Rhodopseudomonas boonkerdii: one gene and its partners. The main gene of each other region encodes a partner of the protein of the gene in region 3 in a complex. Links are inferred from orthologs where the notes say so. Each region holds a gene or a part of one and is shown on either strand. Other genes may lie near its edges.

Region 1 (5,711 bases), 3.0 Mb from region 3 along the record:
CAGCCGCATCAGACATTCCGGACGGTTCTTGCCGTGTACGATCAGCTTGCCGACGAGAGAGTCGTAATAAGGCGGGATCTTGTAACCCTGATAGACCGCGCTATCGATGCGGACCCCGAGGCCGCCGGGCGGGTGATACTGGGTAATGGTGCCAGGCGAGGGCCGGAAGGTTTCCGGGTTCTCCGCATTGATGCGGCACTCGATGGCGTGGCCAATGATCTGCAGCTCGTCCTGGGTGCAGGGCAGGTCGCCGCCGGCGGCAATGCGGATCTGCTCGAGCACGAGATCGATGTCGGTGATCATCTCGGTGACAGGATGCTCGACCTGGATGCGGGTGTTCATTTCGATGAAATAGAACTCGCCATCCTCATAGAGGAATTCGATGGTGCCGACGCCGAGATACTTCATCTCCTGCATCGCCTTGGCACAGATGCCGCCGATCTTGGCGCGCGCTTCCTTGGAGAGGATCGGTGACGGGCCTTCTTCCCAGACCTTCTGGTGGCGGCGCTGCAGCGAACAGTCGCGCTCGCCGAGATGCAGCGCGCCACCGCGGCCATCGCCGAGCACCTGGATTTCGATATGGCGCGGTTTGGTCAGATATTTTTCGAGATAGACCGAAGCATCGCCAAACGCCGCTTTCGCTTCGGTCGCCGCTGTCGAGAGTGCCAATTCGAGATCGGCTTCTGTCTGAGCTACCTTCATGCCGCGGCCGCCGCCGCCGGCAGCTGCCTTCACCAGCACCGGAAAACCGATCTCCTTGGCGATCGCCATGGCATCGTCGTCGGGACCGACGCCGCCATCCGAGCCAGGCACAACGGGAATGCCGAGGCGCTTGGCGGTCTTCTTGGCTTCGATCTTGTCGCCCATGGTGCGGATATGCTCCGCCTTCGGGCCGATGAAAGCGAGATTGTGGTCCGCAAGAATCTCGGCGAAGCGCGCGTTCTCCGACAGGAATCCATAGCCCGGATGCACCGCATCGGCGCCGGTGATCTCGGCGGCAGCGAGCAGCGAGGGGATATGGAGGTAGCTGTCCTTGGAGGCCGGCGGGCCGATGCACACGCTCTCGTCGGCAAGGCGCACATGCATGGCGTCGGCATCGGCCGTGGAATGCACGGCGACGGTCGCGATGCCGAGCTCCTTGCAGGCGCGCAAGATGCGAAGTGCGATCTCGCCGCGATTGGCGATCAGGATTTTCTCGAACATGGCGTTCCGTCGTCTGAGGTATTGAAGTCGTTATTCGATGATGACGAGCGGTTCGCCGTATTCGACGGGCGCGCCGTCTTCCACCAGGATCTGGGTGACCGTGCCCGCGCGCGGCGCCGGAATCTGGTTCATGGTCTTCATCGCTTCGATGATGATCAGGGTCTGGCCCGCGGTGACCTTGGTGCCGACGCTGACGAAAGGCGGCTTGCCGGGCTCTGGCGCCATATAGGCGGTGCCGACCATCGGCGACGGCACGACGCCCGGATGCTTGCTGTAGTCTGGGCCCGACGGTGCGGCAGGTGCTGCAGCGATGGCTGTCACCGGAGCCGGCGCCGGCGCAGCGGTAACGGGCGCAGCAGCGTAGACCGGCGCAGCGGCGGCAGTCACATGCACTTCGCGTGCGACGCGCACATGCAGGCCCGAGCGCTCGACTTCGATCTCGGTGAGGTTCGTCTCATTCAGCAGCTGCGCGAGTTCGCGGATGAAAGCGCTGTCGGCGGAAGCGGCTTGCGGTGCGACGACTTTCGGGGCGGCGGCTTTGGCAGGGGCAGGCTTACGGGCCATGGGCAATCCGATACTTGAAGGAGTGGGTTTGAATCAGGTGAGCGGGGTCTTGCCGAGCTTGGCGGCGAGACCGGAGATCGCGAGGCGATAGCCCTCGATGCCGAAACCGCAAAGGCTGGCAAAGGCGGCGCGGGCGGTGAACGAGTGATGGCGAAAGTCTTCGCGCGTATAGACGTTGCTGATATGCACTTCGACGGTCGGCACTTTCACGCCGACCAGCGCGTCATGAATGGCGATCGAGGTGTGCGAATAGGCGCCGGCATTGATGATGATGCCCGCTGCCGTCGTGCGCGCGGCATGGATCCAATTGATTAGCTCGCCCTCGATATTCGACTGGCGGCAATCCGCTGTCAGGCCATATTTGGCAGCGGCCTCCGCGCACAGCGCCTCGACATCGGCAAGGGTCGCGTGCCCATAGGTCTCGGGCTCGCGAATGCCCAGCAGATTGAGGTTGGGTCCGTTGAGGACCAGAACTGTGTTGGTGGAGGCCATCGGGGGTCCCGGACAGGCGACAGGGCGCAAAAGCGCGGTTCTGCCGGGGGTTATAGGTAACCTCGCCGCGGAGGGGAAGCCTTGCCTGTGCCCGTTCCCCCAGCCAAATCCTTTGCCCGGCGGGCGAAATATACCGCAAAGCGCTCGAATCCTTGGATTAACCAAGCTCTTGCGAAGGTGCACCGGGTCTGAATGTTGCGATGCGGAAGGATTCGCGCAACCGAAACGGGCGAGTCGTTGGAGACCCGCCCGCCGAATCCGTGATTAATGCCATGGCCTGGAGGCGATGGCTTACGCGTCGATCACGGCCACGATCTCATAGGTCGCCGGATCGACGATCACGATCTGGTTGCTCACCAGGATCAGATTGTAGCCGCGCCAGGCCGGATAGATCGTCACGATCTCGGCCGGGACCGGATGGAAGTGAACGTCACGCGGGACGCGGGTACCAACCGACACCGCGAAGTTCACGTTGGTCACGGGCGCGATGTGCTGCTGCTTGACAACGGTCGTCACCTTGGTGCGTTGCTCGGTGGTGAGTTTGGCGCCGGCCGCAGCCTGTCCGGTGGTCGTGGTCGATTTTTCGGTCGTCGACTTGCTGTCGGCGCTCGATTTCGAATTCGCAGCCGGATTGTTCCTGTCCTCGGCCTTCATGTCCTTCGCGTTCTTGCCGCCATCGCGGGTCTGATCGCTCGCACGCTGATTGCCGTTATCGCGCTGCATCTTGTCATCCGACTGACTCTGCTTGGTGGCAGGCTGTTTATGATCGGATTTGTTGGTGGTGTCGGTGGCTTCATCGCGCTTGCTGGGAGCGCTGTTTGCGGTCGGCGCCGCGCGATCTTCAGTGCCGCCGCGCATCGACGCACCACCACCCGCCGCACCGCCACCCGCGGGTGCTTCCCGGCTCATGCCGGCACCGCCGCCGGCGCTGCCTGCTCCGGCGCCGCCGGGGCTCTGTGCGCTCACGACACCTGAACCTGCAATCAGAGCAGCGGCGGCGACACTTACGAATAAATGCTTGTTCATCTTGTTTTCCTCACAGTTGCGTTTGCATTGCCCGCCCGACAACAGAGTGCATATGTCGATGTTCCGCAGAAACTTGTGCCGATGTTGCACGCAGCCAAAAAAGAGGTGTCAGTCGTACTGTCCAGTTTCGTTCAGCGGGAACAAAAGCGCGTTCAATGCGTTTTTGGGTCTGCGAGGCCTTGGAATGACCGCTTTCGTCGAACGGATCGTGCAGAAACTGAGCGAAGCGGCGCCGATCGAGCGCGCAGTGTCGACGATCGTTGCCGACGTTTTGGAAAATACGGCGGCCAAACTGTCGCGCGGTGAGCGCGTCTGGCTTGAGAAAAGACATTCCGGGAAGGAAGACATCTGTTCGCCCTCCTGACGACATCCGGTCTGCCGGCGCAAACCGGCCTGTTCGCATCGCCTTCAAGTGCCACCCTCAGGCGTAACGCCGCAGCCTCTGGCGCGGTCGCTCGATAGACACGAGCGTCGTTTCATCTAACATTCCTGCGCCGATGTGAGTCTGGATGACGGGTTGATGCGGAGACTGGTTGCGAGTGTCGTGCTGGCGATGGCCGCCATGATATCCTCGGCATCGGCATGGGAGCACTGGGGCGGCGACGCCGGCGGAACGCGTTTTTCACCACTTTCCCAGATCACCCCCGGCAACGTCACGCGCCTCGTCGAGGCGTGGCGTTTTCACACGGGCGATCTGATCACGCGCCCGCCCGCGATGATGCGGCGCTCGAAATTCGAGGCGACGCCGCTGTTGGTCGAGGGCAGCCTGATCTTCTGCACGCCGTTCAACGAAGTGGTGGCGCTAAATCCGGCTACCGGCCGCGTGCGCTGGCGCACCGATCCCGGCATTCCAGCCGATTTCAAGCCGGGCAACCGCTGGGTCTGTCGCGGCGTCACCCACTGGCGCGACCCTCGCGCCGAAGCGAACGCCGCCTGCGCCAGCCGCATCGTGATGGGAACCAACGATGCGCGTGTGATTGCGCTCGATGCGAAAACGGGAGAACGATGCGCAGGCTTCGGCAAGCACGGCGAGATCGAACTCGATCCCGGCATGCCGCTGGACTATGCCGGCGAGTTTCAGGTCACGTCGCCGCCCGTCGTCGCGCGCGACACCATCGTGGTCGGTTCGTCCATCGCCGACAATCGCCGCGTGGATGCGCCGCGCGGCATCGTCCGCGCCTTCGATGCCCGCACGGGCGAGGCGCGCTGGACATGGGATCCGCTGATCCCCGACGGCATCGAGGCCGGCCATGCCAATGTGTGGGCGCCGATGTCGGTCGATATCGACCGCGGCCTCGTCTTTCTGCCGACCTCGTCGCCGAGCCCGGATTTCTACGGCGGCAGGCGGCCGGGCAACGACGCCCACGCCAATTCCGTGGTCGCGCTCAGGATCGAGACCGGCGAACGCGTCTGGGCATTCCAGACCGTGCATCACGATGTCTGGGACTACGATGTTCCGGCGCAGCCGACCCTGGCGCGGATCGATATCGGCGGTGGCCCGCGTGACGTGGTGATCCAGGCCACCAAGATGGGGTTTGTCTTTGTGCTGGACCGTGACACCGGGCAACCCATCTGGCCGGTCGAGGAACGGCCTGTGCCGCAAGGCGCGGTCGCGGGCGAGAGCCTGTCGCCGACGCAGCCGTTTCCGACGCATGTGCCGCCGCTGCTGCCGCAGCGCCTCAACCTCGACAAGCCGTTCGGCGTCACGTTCTGGGATCGCGATGCGTGCGGCGAGCAGCTCAAGTCGGGCCGCTACGACGGCCTGTTCACGCCGCCGTCGACGCAGGGCACACTGCTGTTTCCGATGACTGGCGGCGGCGTCAATTGGGGCGGCGTGGCCTATGATCCCATTCGTCAGGTCATGTTCGCCAATACCAGCCGCGCCGTGCATCGGATCACGCTGATCCCGCGCGCGCAGGCGCAAAACTACAAGCCGCCCTCCGGCACCGAATTCGGACCGCAGCGGGGCGCTCCGTTCGCGATGACGCGGACGCTCGTTACATCGCCGCTCGGCATGCCCTGCAATCCGCCACCGTGGGGCGCCATGGTCGCCGTCGATCTGAAGGACGGCAAGATCCTGTGGGAAAGCCAGGTCGGCACCACCGAGGACATGGCGCCGCTCGGCGTGGCGCTGAAGACCGGCACACCGCTGGTCAGCGGCGTGCTGGCAACCGCAGGCGGCGTCGTCTTCACCGGCGCGATGGACGCCTATCTGCGTGCTTTCGATGCCGCCACTGGCAAGGAGCTCTGGCAGGGCCGGTTGCCCGTACCGGGCGTTGCCAATCCGATGACCTATGCGATCGACGGCGAGCAGTATGTGGTGATCGGTGCCGGCGGTCATTCGGAATCCGGCACTTCCATCGGCGACGGTGTCGTCGCGTTTCGCCTTGCGCGTGACGGCGAGGCGCCTTCGTGGTGGTCGATTT
Region 2 (5,658 bases), 3.0 Mb from region 3 along the record:
TCGCGCCCGCGGCGAAACAGGAGGGACGCTACGTCGCCGATGCCATCAGGCAACGGCTGCGCGGCGCGACGCCGGCGCCGTTCCGCTATCGTCACGACGGCAGCCTCGCGCAGATCGGCAAGCATCTTGCGGTGATCGATTTTGGCAAAATCAGGCTGCGCGGCGCGCTGGCCTGGTGGATCTGGGGCATCGCCCACATCTATTTCCTGATCGGCCTGCGCAACCGTCTGGCGGTCGCGCTGAACTGGCTCTGGATCCACACCCTCGATCAGCGCGGCGCGCGGCTGATCACGCAGGGACGTGCCGTGCTGGATCGGATGAAATCGTAGAACCTCGCGGAGCGGCATCTGCCGGCAGCAGTCGTGCGGCCAATGACGGTGGATTAAACTGGCGCCGGTCGGCCCTACGTTATTTCGCCGCGTTGACCTGCGGTTTCGCGACCGGCTTCGCCACCGCGCTGAAGCGAAGGATCACGCGCGTACCCGTGTGGGTCGGATCACGCTCGACCGTCGCGTCAAGTTTGTTCGCCATGGCGCTGACGATGCGTTGGCCCATGCCGGTGGAGCGCGGGTCGGCCTTCACATTGAGGCCGACACCGTCGTCGGTAATCGACAATTCGAGATCGTCGCCATGGCCGTCGAGCTCGATATGGATCGGGCCGGCGCCGTCGGGGTAAGCGTATTTGACGGCGTTCATCACCAGTTCGTTGACGATGATGCCGATCGCTACGGCGCGGTCCGGATCGATTTCGACCGTCTTCGCCTTCAGTGTCAGGCGCGACATCCGGTTGCCCTCGGCGGAGCGGCGCAGATCCTCGAGCAGCGCTTCAAGATACTGGTTCAGCAGTACGCTTTTGAGATCATGCGATGTGTAGAGCCGGCGGTGCACCTGTGCGACCGCAGCGACGCGGCCCATCGCATTGGTCAGCGCCACCTTGACGTCGTTCTCGCGGGCGGAACTCGCCTGCAGATGCAGCAGCGAGGCGATGATCTGCAGTGAGTTGCCGACGCGGTGGTTGACCTCCCGCAGCAGCATTTCGCGCTCGGCGGCGAGGGCGGCATAACGGTCGCGTGCGGCATGGACCTCGGCCTCCGCCTCGTCGCGCGCACGCATGATCGCGGCTTGCCTGATCGCCGTGTCGCAAGCCACAGTGAGCAATGGAATGAAGTCGCCTTGGGTGTCCTTGACGAGATAATCCACAGCGCCGGCCTTGAGCGCAGTCACCGCGATCTTGCTGTCCTGCGAGGCCGTGACGAACACGACAGGGGGCGGCGCAGGCAGTTTCTGAATCAGTTTCAGCACTTCCAGTCCGTCCATGCCCGGCATGTACTGGTCCAGCGCAATCACATCGATGCCGCCTCGCTCGATACGCGCGATGCCGGCCTCGCCATTCCCGCAATGCTCGACCAAGTAGCCCTGACGCTTCAGGCCGCGCTCTACCAGCCGTGCGAGGCCCACGTCGTCGTCGATATACAGCAGCGTTGGCGAGGCGGTTGAGGTCATGACGTGGCTTGGGGAACCTGGATCACCGAGAAGAACAGACCGAGTTGACGGATCGCGTTGGCGAAGTTTTCGTAGTTCACTGGCTTGGTGATGTAGACGTTACATCCAAGCTCGTAGCATCGCTTGATTTCCTGCGCGTCGTCGGTGGTGGTCAGAACCACAACCGGCGCATATTTGAGATACTCGTTTTCCTTGACCCGGCGCAGGATATCGATCCCGGTCATGTCGGGCAGGTTGAGATCGAGCAGGATCAGAAGGGCGTCGCCCTTGTGGACGGCGCCGGTGCCGTCCGAACCGAACAGATAGGCGAGGGCCTCTGTACCATTGGTGAACGGTTTGATCTCATTGTTGACACCGGATCGCCGGATATTGCGCTCAATCAGACGGGCGTGACCCTCGTCGTCCTCGATCATGATGATCGTCACCGGGTTGCTCATGCTGTTTCGTTCCTGCTCTTGCCCGTCCATCTGGCGGGCAAAGTGACGGTGAAAGTGCTGCCATGGCCGAGTTCGGAGGATACCGACATGGTGCCCCCAAGCCGGCGCACAAGGGCGCGGACATGGGCGAGACCAATGCCTTGGCCCGGCCTGTCCTGTGTACCCGCCCGGCGGAAAAGATCAAATATTCGCTGATGATCTTTGGGATCGATGCCGCGGCCGTTGTCCATCACCTCGAAGATCACAAAGCCCATCTTGGTGCGGCCCTTGACCCTGATCTCGCCGGGCACACCATCCCTGAGATATTTGAGCGCGTTGTCGATCAAGTTCCCGAAGATCTGTTCCAGTGCCAGGCGGTCGCTGACGATCTCGGGCAGCGGCTCGACATGGATCGCGGTTTCGGTTTCCGCTGCCTGGTGAGCGACCGTCGAGACGATGGTTTCGATCAGTTCACGTGTGTCGATCCTGACCGGCTTGAATTCGCGCCGGCCCTCGCGCGTGAGATTGAGGATCGCATTGATCAGCCGGTCCATCTTGCCGATGGACGATTTGATGAAGCCGAGCGCCTCGCTGAAGTCTGACGAGAGCTGCTTGTCCTCCGGGGGCAGCGCCGGTTCGGGCAAGTTCCCGTCGGTGTCGGGAACGACCGGATCGTTGTTCGCCAGCGTCGCGATGCGGCGGAAGATATCGCCGCGCAACTCCTCCAGCTCGCTGGTGAAGCCCATGATGTTGACCAGCGGGGAGCGCAAATCGTGGCTGACGATATAGGCGAAGCGCTGGATTTCCTCATTGGCTTCGCGCAGGTCGGCGGTGCGCTCCTGCACGGCGCTCTCGAGGTTGAGATTGTTGTCGCGCAGCTTGGCCTCGGCATCGTCGCGGGCGTCCGATGAACGACGGACCAGAAAGATCGAAACCGCCGCCAGCAGCACGACGAGGCCCGAGCCGATGACGGTGACGAGAGAAGCGAGTTGCTGGGTACGGTCGGCCGTCTGTGTGCGTTCGCCGAACAGTTTCTCTTCTTCCAGACGTATGGCACGCCCGGCTTCGGCGATCGCCTGCACGGCGGGGCCGGCGCCGGTCTGCGGCAGCATGGCGACGGCGGATGGCGTGTCGTTCTGCTTCACGTAATTGACGGCCCGCGCGAATTCGGCCAACCGCTCCATCACGGCCGGCCGCAGGCGCTTCATGTTCTCGACCTGGACGGGATTGTCGGAAGTGGCAGCCGCGAGTTTGTCGACCCCGGGTAGAATGACGGCGACCGCGGCTTCATGCTCGCGCAGGAACTGCTCTTGACCGTTCAGCAGATAGGCGCGTGCGGCACTTTCGGCGCGGCGGATTTCCAGCAGCAGCGTCGCCAGCTGGTTCTCGACCTCGACGGTGTGGACGACCCAGCCGGAATCCTTGCGTGCCTGATTGACGAGGATGACCGAGGCCGCACTGATGGCGACCAGCACCAACAATCCCGCCGAAAGCAGGACGATCTGCCAGAATCTGCGCTTGCGGGCGACGTCAGCGGTCACGACGGGCTCGCAAGGATTTTCGCTGGAATTTCAACACGTCCCCCGGGGAACCGGGAGTGCCCGGTACTGCACAACCCCGACGTCGCGATTTGGTTCCACAGTGAAATCAAATTCGGGGTGGTGATCGAGGCCTGTTCCGGCCGCCAACGCCGCCGCACACGCGGCGAGGCACGCGGATTTCCGCGCGCCGCCGACCCGTTAACCCTTCTGGCCAGCCAGATACTGTTCGAGCCAGTGGATGTGATAGTCGCCCTCGATCATGTCCTGCTCGCGCGCAAGCTTGCGGAACAGCGGCAGCGTCGTCTCGACGCCGTCCACCACGATCTCGTCCAGCGCCCGGCGCAGCCGCATCAGACATTCCGGACGGTTCTTGCCGTGTACGATCAGCTTGCCGACGAGAGAGTCGTAATAAGGCGGGATCTTGTAACCCTGATAGACCGCGCTATCGATGCGGACCCCGAGGCCGCCGGGCGGGTGATACTGGGTAATGGTGCCAGGCGAGGGCCGGAAGGTTTCCGGGTTCTCCGCATTGATGCGGCACTCGATGGCGTGGCCAATGATCTGCAGCTCGTCCTGGGTGCAGGGCAGGTCGCCGCCGGCGGCAATGCGGATCTGCTCGAGCACGAGATCGATGTCGGTGATCATCTCGGTGACAGGATGCTCGACCTGGATGCGGGTGTTCATTTCGATGAAATAGAACTCGCCATCCTCATAGAGGAATTCGATGGTGCCGACGCCGAGATACTTCATCTCCTGCATCGCCTTGGCACAGATGCCGCCGATCTTGGCGCGCGCTTCCTTGGAGAGGATCGGTGACGGGCCTTCTTCCCAGACCTTCTGGTGGCGGCGCTGCAGCGAACAGTCGCGCTCGCCGAGATGCAGCGCGCCACCGCGGCCATCGCCGAGCACCTGGATTTCGATATGGCGCGGTTTGGTCAGATATTTTTCGAGATAGACCGAAGCATCGCCAAACGCCGCTTTCGCTTCGGTCGCCGCTGTCGAGAGTGCCAATTCGAGATCGGCTTCTGTCTGAGCTACCTTCATGCCGCGGCCGCCGCCGCCGGCAGCTGCCTTCACCAGCACCGGAAAACCGATCTCCTTGGCGATCGCCATGGCATCGTCGTCGGGACCGACGCCGCCATCCGAGCCAGGCACAACGGGAATGCCGAGGCGCTTGGCGGTCTTCTTGGCTTCGATCTTGTCGCCCATGGTGCGGATATGCTCCGCCTTCGGGCCGATGAAAGCGAGATTGTGGTCCGCAAGAATCTCGGCGAAGCGCGCGTTCTCCGACAGGAATCCATAGCCCGGATGCACCGCATCGGCGCCGGTGATCTCGGCGGCAGCGAGCAGCGAGGGGATATGGAGGTAGCTGTCCTTGGAGGCCGGCGGGCCGATGCACACGCTCTCGTCGGCAAGGCGCACATGCATGGCGTCGGCATCGGCCGTGGAATGCACGGCGACGGTCGCGATGCCGAGCTCCTTGCAGGCGCGCAAGATGCGAAGTGCGATCTCGCCGCGATTGGCGATCAGGATTTTCTCGAACATGGCGTTCCGTCGTCTGAGGTATTGAAGTCGTTATTCGATGATGACGAGCGGTTCGCCGTATTCGACGGGCGCGCCGTCTTCCACCAGGATCTGGGTGACCGTGCCCGCGCGCGGCGCCGGAATCTGGTTCATGGTCTTCATCGCTTCGATGATGATCAGGGTCTGGCCCGCGGTGACCTTGGTGCCGACGCTGACGAAAGGCGGCTTGCCGGGCTCTGGCGCCATATAGGCGGTGCCGACCATCGGCGACGGCACGACGCCCGGATGCTTGCTGTAGTCTGGGCCCGACGGTGCGGCAGGTGCTGCAGCGATGGCTGTCACCGGAGCCGGCGCCGGCGCAGCGGTAACGGGCGCAGCAGCGTAGACCGGCGCAGCGGCGGCAGTCACATGCACTTCGCGTGCGACGCGCACATGCAGGCCCGAGCGCTCGACTTCGATCTCGGTGAGGTTCGTCTCATTCAGCAGCTGCGCGAGTTCGCGGATGAAAGCGCTGTCGGCGGAAGCGGCTTGCGGTGCGACGACTTTCGGGGCGGCGGCTTTGGCAGGGGCAGGCTTACGGGCCATGGGCAATCCGATACTTGAAGGAGTGGGTTTGAATCAGGTGAGCGGGGTCTTGCCGAGCTTGGCGGCGAGACCGGAGATCGCGAGGCGAT
Region 3 (5,630 bases):
CGACAATGACCACGAGAGGTCGCGGCACGCGCTCCTCGAGATCGCCGAGCGCTTCGGCGATGACACGGCCGCCTTCGACATTGTGGCCGCCATCGAGCCAGAGTTCGGAATCGTCCGGCGCGAGCGCGAGCAGTTTGCCGGAGGTCAGCCGCTGCATGCGGGCAGGCCATTCGGCGCCGGCAACGCCGCGTTCGTAGATCGACGGATCGAACCTGAACTGCGGCAGCGCGCGCAGCGCCGCGATGGCAAGGCCGGCATTGCCGAACTGGTGACGGCCGAACAGCCGCGGTGCGGCGAGATCCATCAGGCCACGATCATCCTGATAGACGAGCCGGCCGCGCTCGACGCTGATGTGCCATTGCTCCCCGGCGCTGTGAACCGGTGCATGCGCCCTGCGCGCCGCACGTTCCAGGACGGCAGCAACGTCGGGCGATTGCCCGGCACTGATGACGGGCACGCGGCGCTTGATGATACCAGCCTTTTCCATCGCGATCTTTTCGCCGCTATCGCCGAGGAAATCCGTGTGATCGATCGCGATCGGCGTGAAGACGCTGGCCATCGGCTTCTCGATGACATTGGTTGCATCGAGCCGGCCGCCGAGGCCGACTTCGAGCAGCAGCACGTCGGCTGGATGATTGGCGAAGATATGGAAGGCAACCGCCGTCTCCGCCTCGAACAGCGTGATCGGCGCCCCGGCATTGACGGCTTCGACATGAGCGAAGGCATCGCGCAGATCGTCGTCGCTCACCAGCATGCCGCCAAGGCGGATGCTCTCGTTCATACGCACGAGATGCGGCGAGGTGTAAACGTGGACGCTGAGGCCGGCGGCTTCGAGGATCGCGCGCAGATAGGCGATGGTCGAACCCTTGCCGTTGGTCCCGGCGACATGAATGGTGTCAGGCAGCCTGCGCTCGGGATGGCCAAGCTGCGCCATCAGTCGCTGCATGCGCTCCAGCGACAGATCGATCGTGCTCGGATGCAGCGACGAGATTCGCGCCAGAATCTCGCCGAGCGGCGATGATGTCGGCGCGGTCTCGCTCACGCTTGCGGGGCCGAAACCGCATCCGGAGCCACGGCGATCTGCTCGGGGGCCACGCGCGGTGCGGTTTCGACAGCCGGCGATTTGGTGAGCAGGCGGCACAGGCGTGCCAGCGTCGGCTTCAGGTCGTGGCGATGCACCACCATGTCCACCATGCCGTGATCGCGCAGATATTCGGCGCGCTGGAAGCCTTCGGGGAGCTTTTCGCGAATGGTCTGCTCGATCACGCGGGCGCCGGCGAAGCCGATCAACGCACCGGGCTCGGCGATATGAATGTCGCCCAGCATCGCATAGGACGCGGTGACGCCGCCGGTGGTCGGATTGGTGAGCACGACGATGTAGGGAAGCTTGGCTTCGCGCAGCATCTGCACGCCCACCGTGGTGCGCGGCAACTGCATCAGCGACAAAATGCCTTCCTGCATGCGCGCGCCACCTGAAGCCGCGAAGACGATGAAAGGCGACTTCTTCTCGACAGCGAGCTCGAGACCGCGGACCAGCGCTTCCCCGGCCGCCATGCCGAGCGAACCGCCCATGAAATCGAAATCCTGCACGGCCACCACGGTGCCCATGCCTTCCATCTTGCCGTAACCGACCTTCACGGAATCCTGCATGCCCGTCTTGGTGCGGGCATCCTTGATGCGGTCGACATATTTGCGCTCGTCGCGAAACTTGAGCGGATCGGCAATCACTTCGGGCAGCGCGACGTCGTACCAGGTTTCGTGATCGAAGATCGACTTCAGGCGCGCGGTGGCGCCCATGCGCATATGATAGTTCGATCCGGGAATGACGAACTGATTGCTCTCGACGTCCTTGTAGAACACGAGCTGGCCGGTATCCGGACATTTGATCCAGAGATTCTCCGGCGTCTCCCGTCGCAAGATGTTACGGATCTTGGGACGGACGACATTGGTGAGCCAGTTCATTTCAGTCTCCGCGTCGCGTTGGTCGGGCGTCGCTGTTCCGATACATATGGCGGTCCGGGTGGGGACCGGCAACCGTGGTTCCGGCCGGTTAGGGCCTAATTGGGCTTATTCTGCGGCCTGTTTTGCCCCACGGACTCCCGCAGCAAGCGCCGCAGTGAGATCCGCAACCGCCGTTACCGTCCGGGCCGTAGCCTTGCCGTCGGCATCGAGCGAATTCTTGAGCGCATCGACCAGTGCCGTGCCGACCACCGCGCCATTGGCGTGGCTGGCGATCGCCTGCGCAGCCTCCGGCGTCCGAATGCCGAATCCGACGCAGACCGGCAGTTCGGTGTGACGCTTGATGCGCGCGACGGCCGCACTCACGGCGGACGTATCAGCGCTGGCGGCTCCGGTGATGCCGGTGATCGAGACGTAATAAACAAAGCCCGAGGTGTTCGCGAGCACCGCCGGCAAACGCTTGTCGTCGGTGGTGGGCGTCGCGAGACGGATGAAGTTGAGGCCAGCCTTCATGGCGGGAATGCAGAGCTCGTTGTCTTCCTCCGGCGGCAGGTCGACGATGATCAGGCCATCGACGCCGGCTTCCTTGGCGTCGGGCAAAAACTTGTCGACGCCGTAGATATAGATCGGATTGTAGTAGCCCATCAGCACGATGGGGGTCTTGTCGTCGGTCTTGCGGAAGTCGCGCACGAGCTGCAGCGTCTTGCGCAGGGTCATGCCGACATTGAGCGCGCGCAGCCCCGCCGCCTGGATCGACGGACCATCGGCCATCGGATCGGTGAAGGGCATGCCGAGTTCGATGATGTCAGCGCCAGCCTTGGGCAGCGCCTTCACGATCTCGAGCGAGGTGGCAAGATCGGGATCGCCGGCCATCACGAAGGTGACAAAAGCGGAGCGGCCTTCGGCGGCGAGTTCAGCGAAACGGGTATCGATGCGGGTGGTCACGACTGGCGGCCCTTCAGAATATCGCCGACCTGCGGGACGTCCTTGTCGCCGCGGCCGGAGAGGTTGACGACCATCAGGTGATCTTTTGGCAAGATCGGTGCGAGTTCGCTCACCTTGGCGAGCGCATGCGCCGGCTCGAGCGCCGGGATTATGCCTTCGAGCTTCGACAGCAGCTGGAACGCCGCCAGCGCTTCCTCGTCGGTCGCGGAGAGATACTTCACGCGGCCGATGGAATGCAGCCACGAATGCTCCGGGCCGATGCCGGGGTAATCGAGGCCGGCCGAGATCGAATGGCCTTCCTGGATCTGGCCGTCCTCATCCATCAGCAGATAGGTGCGGTTGCCATGCAGCACGCCGGGGCGGCCGCCGGCGATCGACGCCGCATGCAGATCGGTGAGGCCGTGGCCGGCGGCTTCGACGCCGTAGATATCGACGGAGGGATCGTCGAGGAACGGATGGAACAGGCCCATCGCATTCGAGCCACCGCCGATACAGGCGATCAGCGAATCCGGCAGGCGACCTTCGATCTCGTGCATCTGCGCGCGGGTCTCGTCGCCGATGATCGACTGGAAGTCGCGCACCATCATCGGATACGGATGCGGGCCGGCGACGGTGCCGATGCAGTAGAACGTGTTGTGCACATTGGTGACCCAGTCACGCAGCGCCTCGTTCATCGCATCTTTCAGCGTGCGCGCGCCGACCTGCACGGGCACGACTTTCGCGCCGAGCATTTCCATGCGGATCACGTTCGGCTGCTGACGGGCGACGTCCACCGCGCCCATATAGACGATGCATTCGAGGCCGAAGCGGGCGCAGAGCGTTGCCGTGGCCACGCCATGCTGGCCGGCGCCGGTCTCGGCGATGATGCGCTTCTTGCCCATGCGGCGCGCGACCATGATCTGGCCGAGCACGTTGTTCACCTTGTGCGAGCCGGTGTGATTCAGCTCCTCGCGCTTCAGATAGATTTTCGCGCCGCCAAGATGTTCGGTCAGCCGCTCGGCGAAATAGAGCGGCGACGGACGGCCGACATAGGCTTTCAGGTAACCGTCCATCTCCTTCTTGAAGGCAGGATCGGCCTTGGCTTCCGCGTAGGCCTTTTCCAGTTCAAGGATCAGCGGCATCAAGGTTTCCGCGACGAAGCGACCGCCGAAGATGCCGAAATGGCCGGTTTCGTCGGGACCGGACCGGTAGGAATTGGGAATGGCTTTTGTCATCAGGTCGTCAGTTCTTCCGTTGCGCGCGCGGCGCGGATGAAGGCGCGGATCATATCGGGATCCTTGATGCCCGGCGCGCTTTCCACGCCGGACGAAATATCGACACCGCCTGCGCGCGTGATCCGCACGGCATCGGCGACGTTCTCTGCGTTCAATCCACCCGACACCATGAAGGGCAGCTTGAGATCGAGCCCTTCGAGCAGATGCCAGTCGAAGGCCGCACCGAGACCGCCGGGGCGCGTCGCGTCCTTCGGCGGCTTGGCATCGAACAGGATGCGATCGCAGACAGCGGCATAGCCGGACAGCGCAGCGAGGTCGGCCTTGGTCTCGACAGCGATGGCCTTCATGACCGGCAGGCCGAACTTCTGTTTGATATCGCGAATGCGCGCGACGCTTTCCTTGCCGTGCAGCTGCAGGATCTGCGGACGCAGCGCCTCGATGCTGTTGGCGAGCAACGCATCGTCGGCATCCACCGACAGCGCGACTTTCACCGCCTTCTTCGCCTGACGGCCAAGCTTTTCGGCAACATCCAGCGAGACGTGCCGCGGCGATGGCGGGAAGAACACGAAGCCGACCATATCGGCACCGGCCATCAGAGCCGCATCGAGCGTCTCCGGTGTGGACAGGCCGCATATTTTAACGATCAGGGGCATGCTCAAAGTGGCCGCAGGCAATGGAACGGGATGAACGGTAAAGCAGGCGCCGACTGGCACACAGCCGGGCGGGTTCTACAACGTCGCGCCGGCCTTGTCTCGCTCGCCGGCCACATAGGGGGCCGGCAGGCCTGGCACTGGCCGCTGGGTGGCTGTGGCTGTCGCCATCTCGGCCCGCAGATCGGCCAGTTCGCTGCGGGCGCGGCGCACATCCGCCTCGTGCCGGCGAGCCGCGCGACGCCAGTGGCGCTGCCCGATCCAGGTGGCAATACCGCCGGCGATAACGCCGAGAATGGCGACGACGATCAACACCACGAAAAGCGGCAATGTCGCACCGATGGCGGGATCGCTGCTGTTGAAGGGATCGAACGAGATCGTCACCGGATGGCGATTGGCCACGGCGAACACGATGAAGAGGATCGCAACGGGAACAACGACCAGAGCCGTGAGGAATTTGCGCATCGACATCTCTCACGTAACAGCGAAGCAGAAACGAAGCCGCCTAGCGATCGCGTTGAGCAGAACCGCTCAGGAAGCGCTGGCTTCCGATGCCCGGTCCGGCTCCGGCGCGGACGGATCGCGGTTCAGGCGCTCGCGCATTTCCTTGCCGGTCTTGAAGAAAGGCACGCTCTTCTGATCGACCGGAACATGCTCGCCAGTGCGCGGATTGCGACCCGCGCGCGCCGGACGATGCTTGACCGAAAAGGCGCCGAAGCCGCGCAGCTCGACGCGATCGCCCCGCGCCAGCGCCGCGACGATTTCGTCGAGGATCGCATTCACGATGTTCTCCACATCCCGCTGATAGAGGTGCGGGTTGTGTTCAGCGATGCGTTGGACGAGTTCGGATTTGATCATCGAG
Region 4 (5,757 bases), 640 kb from region 3 along the record:
TGGTGCACGACGGAGACGTTCTCGACGTCGTACAGGTTCTCGCCCTTGAGCTGGCCGGCATCGCGCAGCAGTGTCTCGATCTTCTCCATACCGGCTTCGGTCAGCGTCACCGTGCGCTGCTTCTCGTCGACTTCGAAATCGGTCTTCTTCTCGAGCGAGGGCAGGAAGGTGTCGATGGTGTTGTAGAATTCCGAACGGTCGTCGAGCGGGCCGGAGATGATCAGCGGCGTGCGCGCTTCGTCGATCAGGATCGAGTCGACTTCGTCGACGATCGCAAAATTGTGCCCGCGCTGGACCATGTCCTCGAGCCGGTACTTCATGTTGTCGCGCAGATAGTCGAAGCCGTATTCGTTGTTGGTGCCGTAGGTGATGTCGCAGGCATAGGCCGCCTGGCGCTCGGCATCGTCGAGGCCGTGCACGATCACGCCGGTGGTGAGGCCCAGGAAACCGTAGATCTGGCCCATCCAGCTCGAGTCGCGCTTGGCGAGGTAGTCGTTGACGGTGACGACATGCACGCCCTTGCCGGCCAGCGCGTTAAGATAGACGGCGAGGGTGGCGACGAGGGTCTTGCCTTCGCCGGTCTTCATTTCGGCGATGTCGCCTTCATGCAGCACCATGCCGCCGATCAGCTGCACGTCGAAATGGCGCTGGCCGAGGGTGCGCTTGGCCGCTTCGCGCACCGTGGCAAAGGCAGGCACGAGGATATCGTCGAGCGTCTTGCCGGCGGCGAGCTGCGCCTTGAATTCGTCGGTGCGGGCCTTTAGCGCTTCGTCGGAGAGCGCGGCGATTTCGCTTTCCATCGCATTGATGGCGGCGACGCGCGATTGATACGTCTTGATGCGGCGGTCGTTGGCGGAGCCGAAGAGCTTGCGGGCGAGCGCGCCGATCATCACGAAATCCTGTCTTCTCGATGCGGCCCTGGAGGGCCGTGGAATTGGTTCAGCGGATCGCCCCGCGATGGTCTGCGGCGCATCGCCTGCCGGCCACGATATCGAAGGCCGTCGGGTGATAGTGGAGGTCGGGCGATCAAGGGTTCAATGGCCTCGGCGCAGCCGAAATCGCACCTTCGCCACCGGCCCGGTCGGGGAGAGATATGGGGCGTCCGGGGGGATGTCAACGGCGGCAAGGTGTCAAGGATTTCATGATTTTGACAGAGTTTTCGCGTTGCCAAAATGGGTAGTTTGGGAGACTGTCCGCCGTCCCAAACAGGCACCCTACAGATTGAGGAATTCCCGATGTTCAACGTTTCGCCCGCCCAGAAGCCGGGCAAGCGCCCCGGCCTGATCCTGGCCTCTCTCACCGGCGCTGTTGCGGTGGCGTTCCTGTCCAGTTTCCCGGTTTACGCGCAAGACGCCAATCCGGTTCTGGCCAAGGTCAATGGCCAGGAAATCCGCCAGAGCGACGTCGCCATCGCGGAAGAAGAGCTCGGGCCGAGCCTCGCCCAGATGGACCCGGCGACCCGCAAGGACAACGTGCTGTCGTTCCTGATCGACATGAAGATCGTCGCCAAGGCGGCCGAGGACAAGAAGGTCGCCGACCGCGACGACTTCAAGGCCAAGCTGGCTTTCGCCCGCAACCGCCTGCTGATGGACAGCCTGCTCGGCACCGAAGGCAAGGAAGCGTTGACCGATGCCAATATGAAGAAGGTCTATGACGACGCTGCCAAGCAGATTTCCGGCGAGCAGGAGGTTCATGCCCGCCACATCCTGGTGGAGACCGAGGACGAGGCCAAGAAGATCGCCGAGGAACTGAAGAAGGGCGCCAACTTTGCCGAACTGGCGAAGAAGTCGTCGAAGGATCCGGGCGCGGCCGATGGTGGCGATCTCGGCTTCTTCACCAAGGACCAGATGGTGCCGGAATTCTCCAAGGTCGCCTTTGAGCTGGAGCCGGGCAAGATTTCGGACCCGGTGAAGTCGCAGTTCGGCTGGCACATCATCAAGGTCGAGGAAAAGCGCAACCGTCAGGCGCCGAGCTTCGATCAGGTGAAGCCGCAGATCGAGCAGTATGTCGTCCGCAAGGCGCAGGCGGATTATGTCACCAAATTGCGCGAGGGCGCGAAGGTGGAGCGTCTCGATCAGGCTGCTGCGAAGCCGGCGGAAGCCGCTCCGGCCGCAAAGGATGCACCGAAGCCGTCCGACAACAAGATGGCGCCTCCTGCAAAGAAGTAAGCACGACGCTAGCTGCTGAAACGCGAAAGCCCGCCGAAAGGCGGGCTTTTGTTATGTGTGTGAATGACTAAGGCCGCCTGCAGCCATCCTTCGAGACGCCGCTACGCGGCTCCTCAGGATGAGGGACGGAGAATCGAGATCCTGAGCTGAACGGGCATTATTCCGAACAAAAGCAGCCGAAAACCACCTCGACTGCTTTATGAGTCGACTCTTAGGATGAGGACTGAGGATGGCTCTGTAGAAGATCCTCATGGTGAGGAGCCCGCGAAGCGGGCGTCTCGAACCATGCAGGCCGAGCACTATCCTCTTTGCGCTTCGCCAAATCCTCTAGCCCTGCCCTTGCGGGGAGGGAGAAGAAAGATCAGCCAATCTTCCTGCCGATATCCAGAAACTTCTGCCGGCGCTGCTGACGCAAAGCTGTGCTGTCCATGCCGTTCAGTTCCTTGAGTGCCTGCGCGATCGCATCGCCGGTCGTCGCGATCATGGCTGCGGGATCGCGATGGGCACCGCCGGGCGGCTCCTTGAGCACCATGTCGATCACGCCGAAGCGAAGCAGGTCCTGCGCGGTGATCTTCATGTTGGTCGCGGCTTCCTGCGCCTTCGATGAATCGCGCCACAGGATCGAGGACGCCGCTTCCGGCGAGATCACGCTGTAGATCGCGTGTTCCAGCATCAGCACCTTGTTAGCGGTGGCGATGGCGATGGCGCCGCCTGAGCCGCCTTCACCGATGATGACGGCGATATTGGGCACGCCGAGCGCGAGGCAGGCATCGGTGGAGCGCGCGATGGCTTCCGCCTGCCCGCGCTCTTCCGCGCCGATGCCGGGATAAGCGCCGGCGGTGTCCACCAGCGACAACACCGGAATGCCGAAACGGTCGGCCATCTCCATCAGGCGAACGGCCTTGCGATAACCTTCGGGGCGGGCCATGCCGAAATTGTGCTTGAGGCGGGTTTCGGTGGTCGAGCCTTTTTCCTGACCGAGCACGCAGACGCTCTCGCCGCGGAAACGGCCGAAGCCTGCGATCAGCGCTTCGTCCTCGCCGAATTTGCGGTCGCCGGCGAGCGGGGTGAATTCAGTGACCAGCGAGTCGATGTAGTTGACACAATGTGGACGCTGCGGATGGCGCGCGACCTGGGTCTTCTGCCACGGCGTCAGGTTCGCATAGAGCTCGTGCAGCGCGGCGACTGCCTTGTCCTCGATACGGACGATCTCCTCGCCGATATCGCTGCCACCGGCGGCGAGCACGCGCAGTTCGTCGATCTTGGAATCAAGCTCGGCAACCGGCTTTTCGAAGTCGAGGTAGCTGCGCATGGGGTCGGACATTCGTTCAATATGGGGAGATCGGGCGGCAGGCAAAACTGCGGTGGCAGGCTTTTCGGGTGAAACAGTGGCCGGAGTCAAGCCGAGAAGGTTTCTTTTAGTTGATAAATCAAAGGGTTGATTTTTGGTTGCCGTGCGACGCATTGCGCCGGCACCACCACCAGATGGCGCCGCCGAGGACAATCGCAAGCACCAAGACGACCAAGACGCTGTAATGCCTGGCCTTGTGCTCGAGGCCGGCGAGCCCGCCAAAATGTTCGAGCGCGGAGACGGCGAAGGCGGCCGGCAGCACATGCGCGGGCGCCCAGATCAGTGCGGCGGGGATGTTTACCGGAGCGAATTTTGCTGGCGCCATGCCGAGCGCGCCGGCGGTGACCGGCACGAAAGCGCGGATCGGCGGCACGAAACGGGCAAGGAACACCGCCCAGACACCGAAACGATCGAAGAAGGTTTCGCTCTGCGCAACGACGCCGGGATAGTTCTTCAGCGGCCAAGCCTGCAACAATGCGCGCTGCCGCACATGTCCGGCCCAGTACGCACCGCCATCGCCGAGGACAGCTCCGAGGACCGCCGCTGCCAGCACGCCGGCAAGGCTGAGGTCACCCGCCGGGATCAGGGCCGAGAGGGCCAGGATCAGCGTCGTACCGGGGATGAAGGTGCCGAGCACCGGGATCGCCTCCAGCAGCGCGGCCAGGAATACGGTGAGATAGCCGAGCCAGGCATGGGCACCGACGAATTGTGTGATGGTGTCGATGATGTGGTGCACGAAAGTCCGATCTGGCCGGGTGGCCAAGGATTACCTCAATGAATGGCAGCTACTTTAGCATCGCCCAATTCGCAGGGCAGGGCTCCAAAAACCGTCATTACAACCTATCTATATGATTACATTTTGGAACTTTGCCGTTCGCTTTGACGTCCCCTTGGGCTTTGTCCGGCCGCGGCTCTCTGCTACGTTCCGCAAAGCACCCCATCCGTAGCCAAACTGAAAGACTGGTTTCGGCATTCCCGGGACCACGGAGGATCGATGACCGCCGCCATGACCAAAGCGCAAGACCAGCAGGAAGCGTTGACCGGCATTCCCGACATCAAAGTGTCGGTGCGCAAGGTATTCGGTATCGATTCCGACCTCGAAGTGCCTGCCTTCTCCTATGGCGATCCGCATGTGCCGGATGCCGATCCCGATTACCGCTTCGACCGCGCCACGACCCTCGCGATTCTCGCCGGCTTCGCCCGCAATCGCCGCGTGATGGTCACCGGTTTCCACGGTACCGGCAAGTCGACCCATATCGAGCAGGTCGCGGCTCGCCTGAACTGGCCCTGCGTGCGCGTCAATCTCGACAGCCACATCAGCCGTATCGACCTCGTCGGCAAGGATTCCATCGTCGTCCGCGACGGCAAGCAGGTCACGGAGTTCCGCGACGGCATTTTGCCTTGGGCGCTGCAGCACAATGTCGCGCTGGTGTTCGACGAATACGACGCCGGCCGTCCGGACGTGATGTTCGTGATCCAGCGCGTGCTGGAAGTCGCCGGCCGCCTGACGCTGCTGGACCAGAACAAGGTCATTAAGCCGCACCCGGCCTTCCGCCTGTTCGCGACCGCGAACACGGTCGGTCTCGGCGATACGTCAGGTCTCTATCACGGCACCCAGCAGATCAATCAGGGCCAGATGGACCGCTGGTCGATCGTCACCACGTTGAACTATCTCGCTCACGACGAGGAAGTGAAGATCGTGCTGGCGAAGGCCAAGCACTATCAAACCGCCGAGGGCAAGGACATCGTCAACAAGATGGTGCGCCTCGCCGACCTCACGCGCAACGCCTTCGCCAATGGCGATCTCTCCACGGTGATGAGCCCGCGTACGGTGATCACCTGGGCCGAGAACTCCGACATCTTCGGCGATATCGGCTTTGCCTTCCGTGTGACCTTCCTCAACAAGTGCGACGAACTCGAGCGTCCTTTGGTCGCCGAATTCTATCAGCGCTGCTTCAATGCCGAGCTGCCGGAAAGCTCGGTGAACGTGGCGCTGACCTGAGGCCGATTAGATGGAAGTCCAGATCGAGACAACATACGGCGCGACGAAGAAGTTCGTCGCCGCCGGTCTCGGGGACTTCAATCGATCACATCAGACCGTCAGTCCGCTGAAATCATTCGCGGTGACCGTGAAAGAGAAAGACGTCGCCCGCGGCGGCTTGGTTACTGAAGGGGTCGGGACATGGATGATCGTCACGCTGTTGTGGGTCGAGGATGGATACCGGGCACGCGGGTTCG

The links.
Region 1: the proteins of accD (region 3) and accB are in contact, whole or in part, in a solved structure (PDB 8UXZ), measured with the Escherichia coli proteins. The link is inferred for Rhodopseudomonas boonkerdii from one-to-one orthologs.
Region 2: the proteins of accD (region 3) and accC are in contact, whole or in part, in a solved structure (PDB 8UXZ), measured with the Escherichia coli proteins. The link is inferred for Rhodopseudomonas boonkerdii from one-to-one orthologs.
Region 4: the proteins of accD (region 3) and E0H22_RS04775 are in contact, whole or in part, in a solved structure (PDB 8UXZ), measured with the Escherichia coli proteins. The link is inferred for Rhodopseudomonas boonkerdii from one-to-one orthologs.

The regions. Positions count from the first base shown.
Region 1 is NZ_CP036537.1:3,359,471-3,365,181, reverse strand. Bases 1-2,879 are described here. They hold accB (acetyl-CoA carboxylase biotin carboxyl carrier protein), read right to left. Parts: upstream 1,768-2,879; coding sequence 1,234-1,767; downstream 1-1,233. Other genes in these bases: E0H22_RS15330 (DUF1236 domain-containing protein), read right to left, coding at 2,551-2,879; aroQ (type II 3-dehydroquinate dehydratase), read right to left, coding at 1,801-2,259; accC (acetyl-CoA carboxylase biotin carboxylase subunit), read right to left, coding at 1-1,203. Outside these bases: more of E0H22_RS15330, read right to left, coding at 2,880-3,285; E0H22_RS15325 (hypothetical protein), read right to left, coding at 3,296-3,616; E0H22_RS15320 (pyrroloquinoline quinone-dependent dehydrogenase), read left to right, coding at 3,806-5,711. UniProt on the Escherichia coli protein: This protein is a component of the acetyl coenzyme A carboxylase complex; first, biotin carboxylase catalyzes the carboxylation of the carrier protein and then the transcarboxylase transfers the carboxyl group to form malonyl-CoA.
Region 2 is NZ_CP036537.1:3,363,326-3,368,983, reverse strand. Bases 2,833-5,658 are described here. They hold accC (acetyl-CoA carboxylase biotin carboxylase subunit), read right to left. Parts: upstream 5,006-5,658; coding sequence 3,659-5,005; downstream 2,833-3,658. Other genes in these bases: aroQ (type II 3-dehydroquinate dehydratase), read right to left, coding at 5,603-5,658; accB (acetyl-CoA carboxylase biotin carboxyl carrier protein), read right to left, coding at 5,036-5,569; E0H22_RS15350 (sensor histidine kinase), read right to left, coding at 2,833-3,460. Also shown: E0H22_RS15365 (NAD(P)/FAD-dependent oxidoreductase), read left to right, coding at 1-329; E0H22_RS15360 (sensor histidine kinase), read right to left, coding at 409-1,503; E0H22_RS15355 (response regulator), read right to left, coding at 1,500-1,940; more of E0H22_RS15350, read right to left, coding at 1,937-2,832. UniProt on the Escherichia coli protein: This protein is a component of the acetyl coenzyme A carboxylase complex; first, biotin carboxylase catalyzes the carboxylation of the carrier protein and then the transcarboxylase transfers the carboxyl group to form malonyl-CoA.
Region 3 is NZ_CP036537.1:388,277-393,906, reverse strand. Bases 1-2,798 are described here. They hold accD (acetyl-CoA carboxylase, carboxyltransferase subunit beta), read right to left. Parts: upstream 1,963-2,798; coding sequence 1,039-1,962; downstream 1-1,038. Other genes in these bases: trpA (tryptophan synthase subunit alpha), read right to left, coding at 2,068-2,798; E0H22_RS01855 (bifunctional folylpolyglutamate synthase/dihydrofolate synthase), read right to left, coding at 1-1,042. Also shown: more of trpA, read right to left, coding at 2,799-2,904; trpB (tryptophan synthase subunit beta), read right to left, coding at 2,901-4,118; E0H22_RS01835 (phosphoribosylanthranilate isomerase), read right to left, coding at 4,118-4,771; E0H22_RS01830 (lipopolysaccharide assembly protein LapA domain-containing protein), read right to left, coding at 4,847-5,233; E0H22_RS01825 (integration host factor subunit beta), read right to left, coding at 5,300-5,626.
Region 4 is NZ_CP036537.1:1,026,054-1,031,810, forward strand. Bases 1,512-4,436 are described here. They hold E0H22_RS04775 (acetyl-CoA carboxylase carboxyltransferase subunit alpha), read right to left. Parts: upstream 3,493-4,436; coding sequence 2,530-3,492; downstream 1,512-2,529. Other genes in these bases: E0H22_RS04770 (peptidylprolyl isomerase), read left to right, coding at 1,512-2,168; E0H22_RS04780 (DedA family protein), read right to left, coding at 3,599-4,255. In the rest of the region: preprotein translocase subunit SecA, read right to left, coding at 1-890; more of E0H22_RS04770, read left to right, coding at 1,236-1,511; cobaltochelatase subunit CobS, read left to right, coding at 4,514-5,521; E0H22_RS04790 (GNAT family N-acetyltransferase), read left to right, coding at 5,532-5,757. UniProt on the Escherichia coli protein: Component of the acetyl coenzyme A carboxylase (ACC) complex. First, biotin carboxylase catalyzes the carboxylation of biotin on its carrier protein (BCCP) and then the CO(2) group is transferred by the carboxyltransferase to acetyl-CoA to form malonyl-CoA.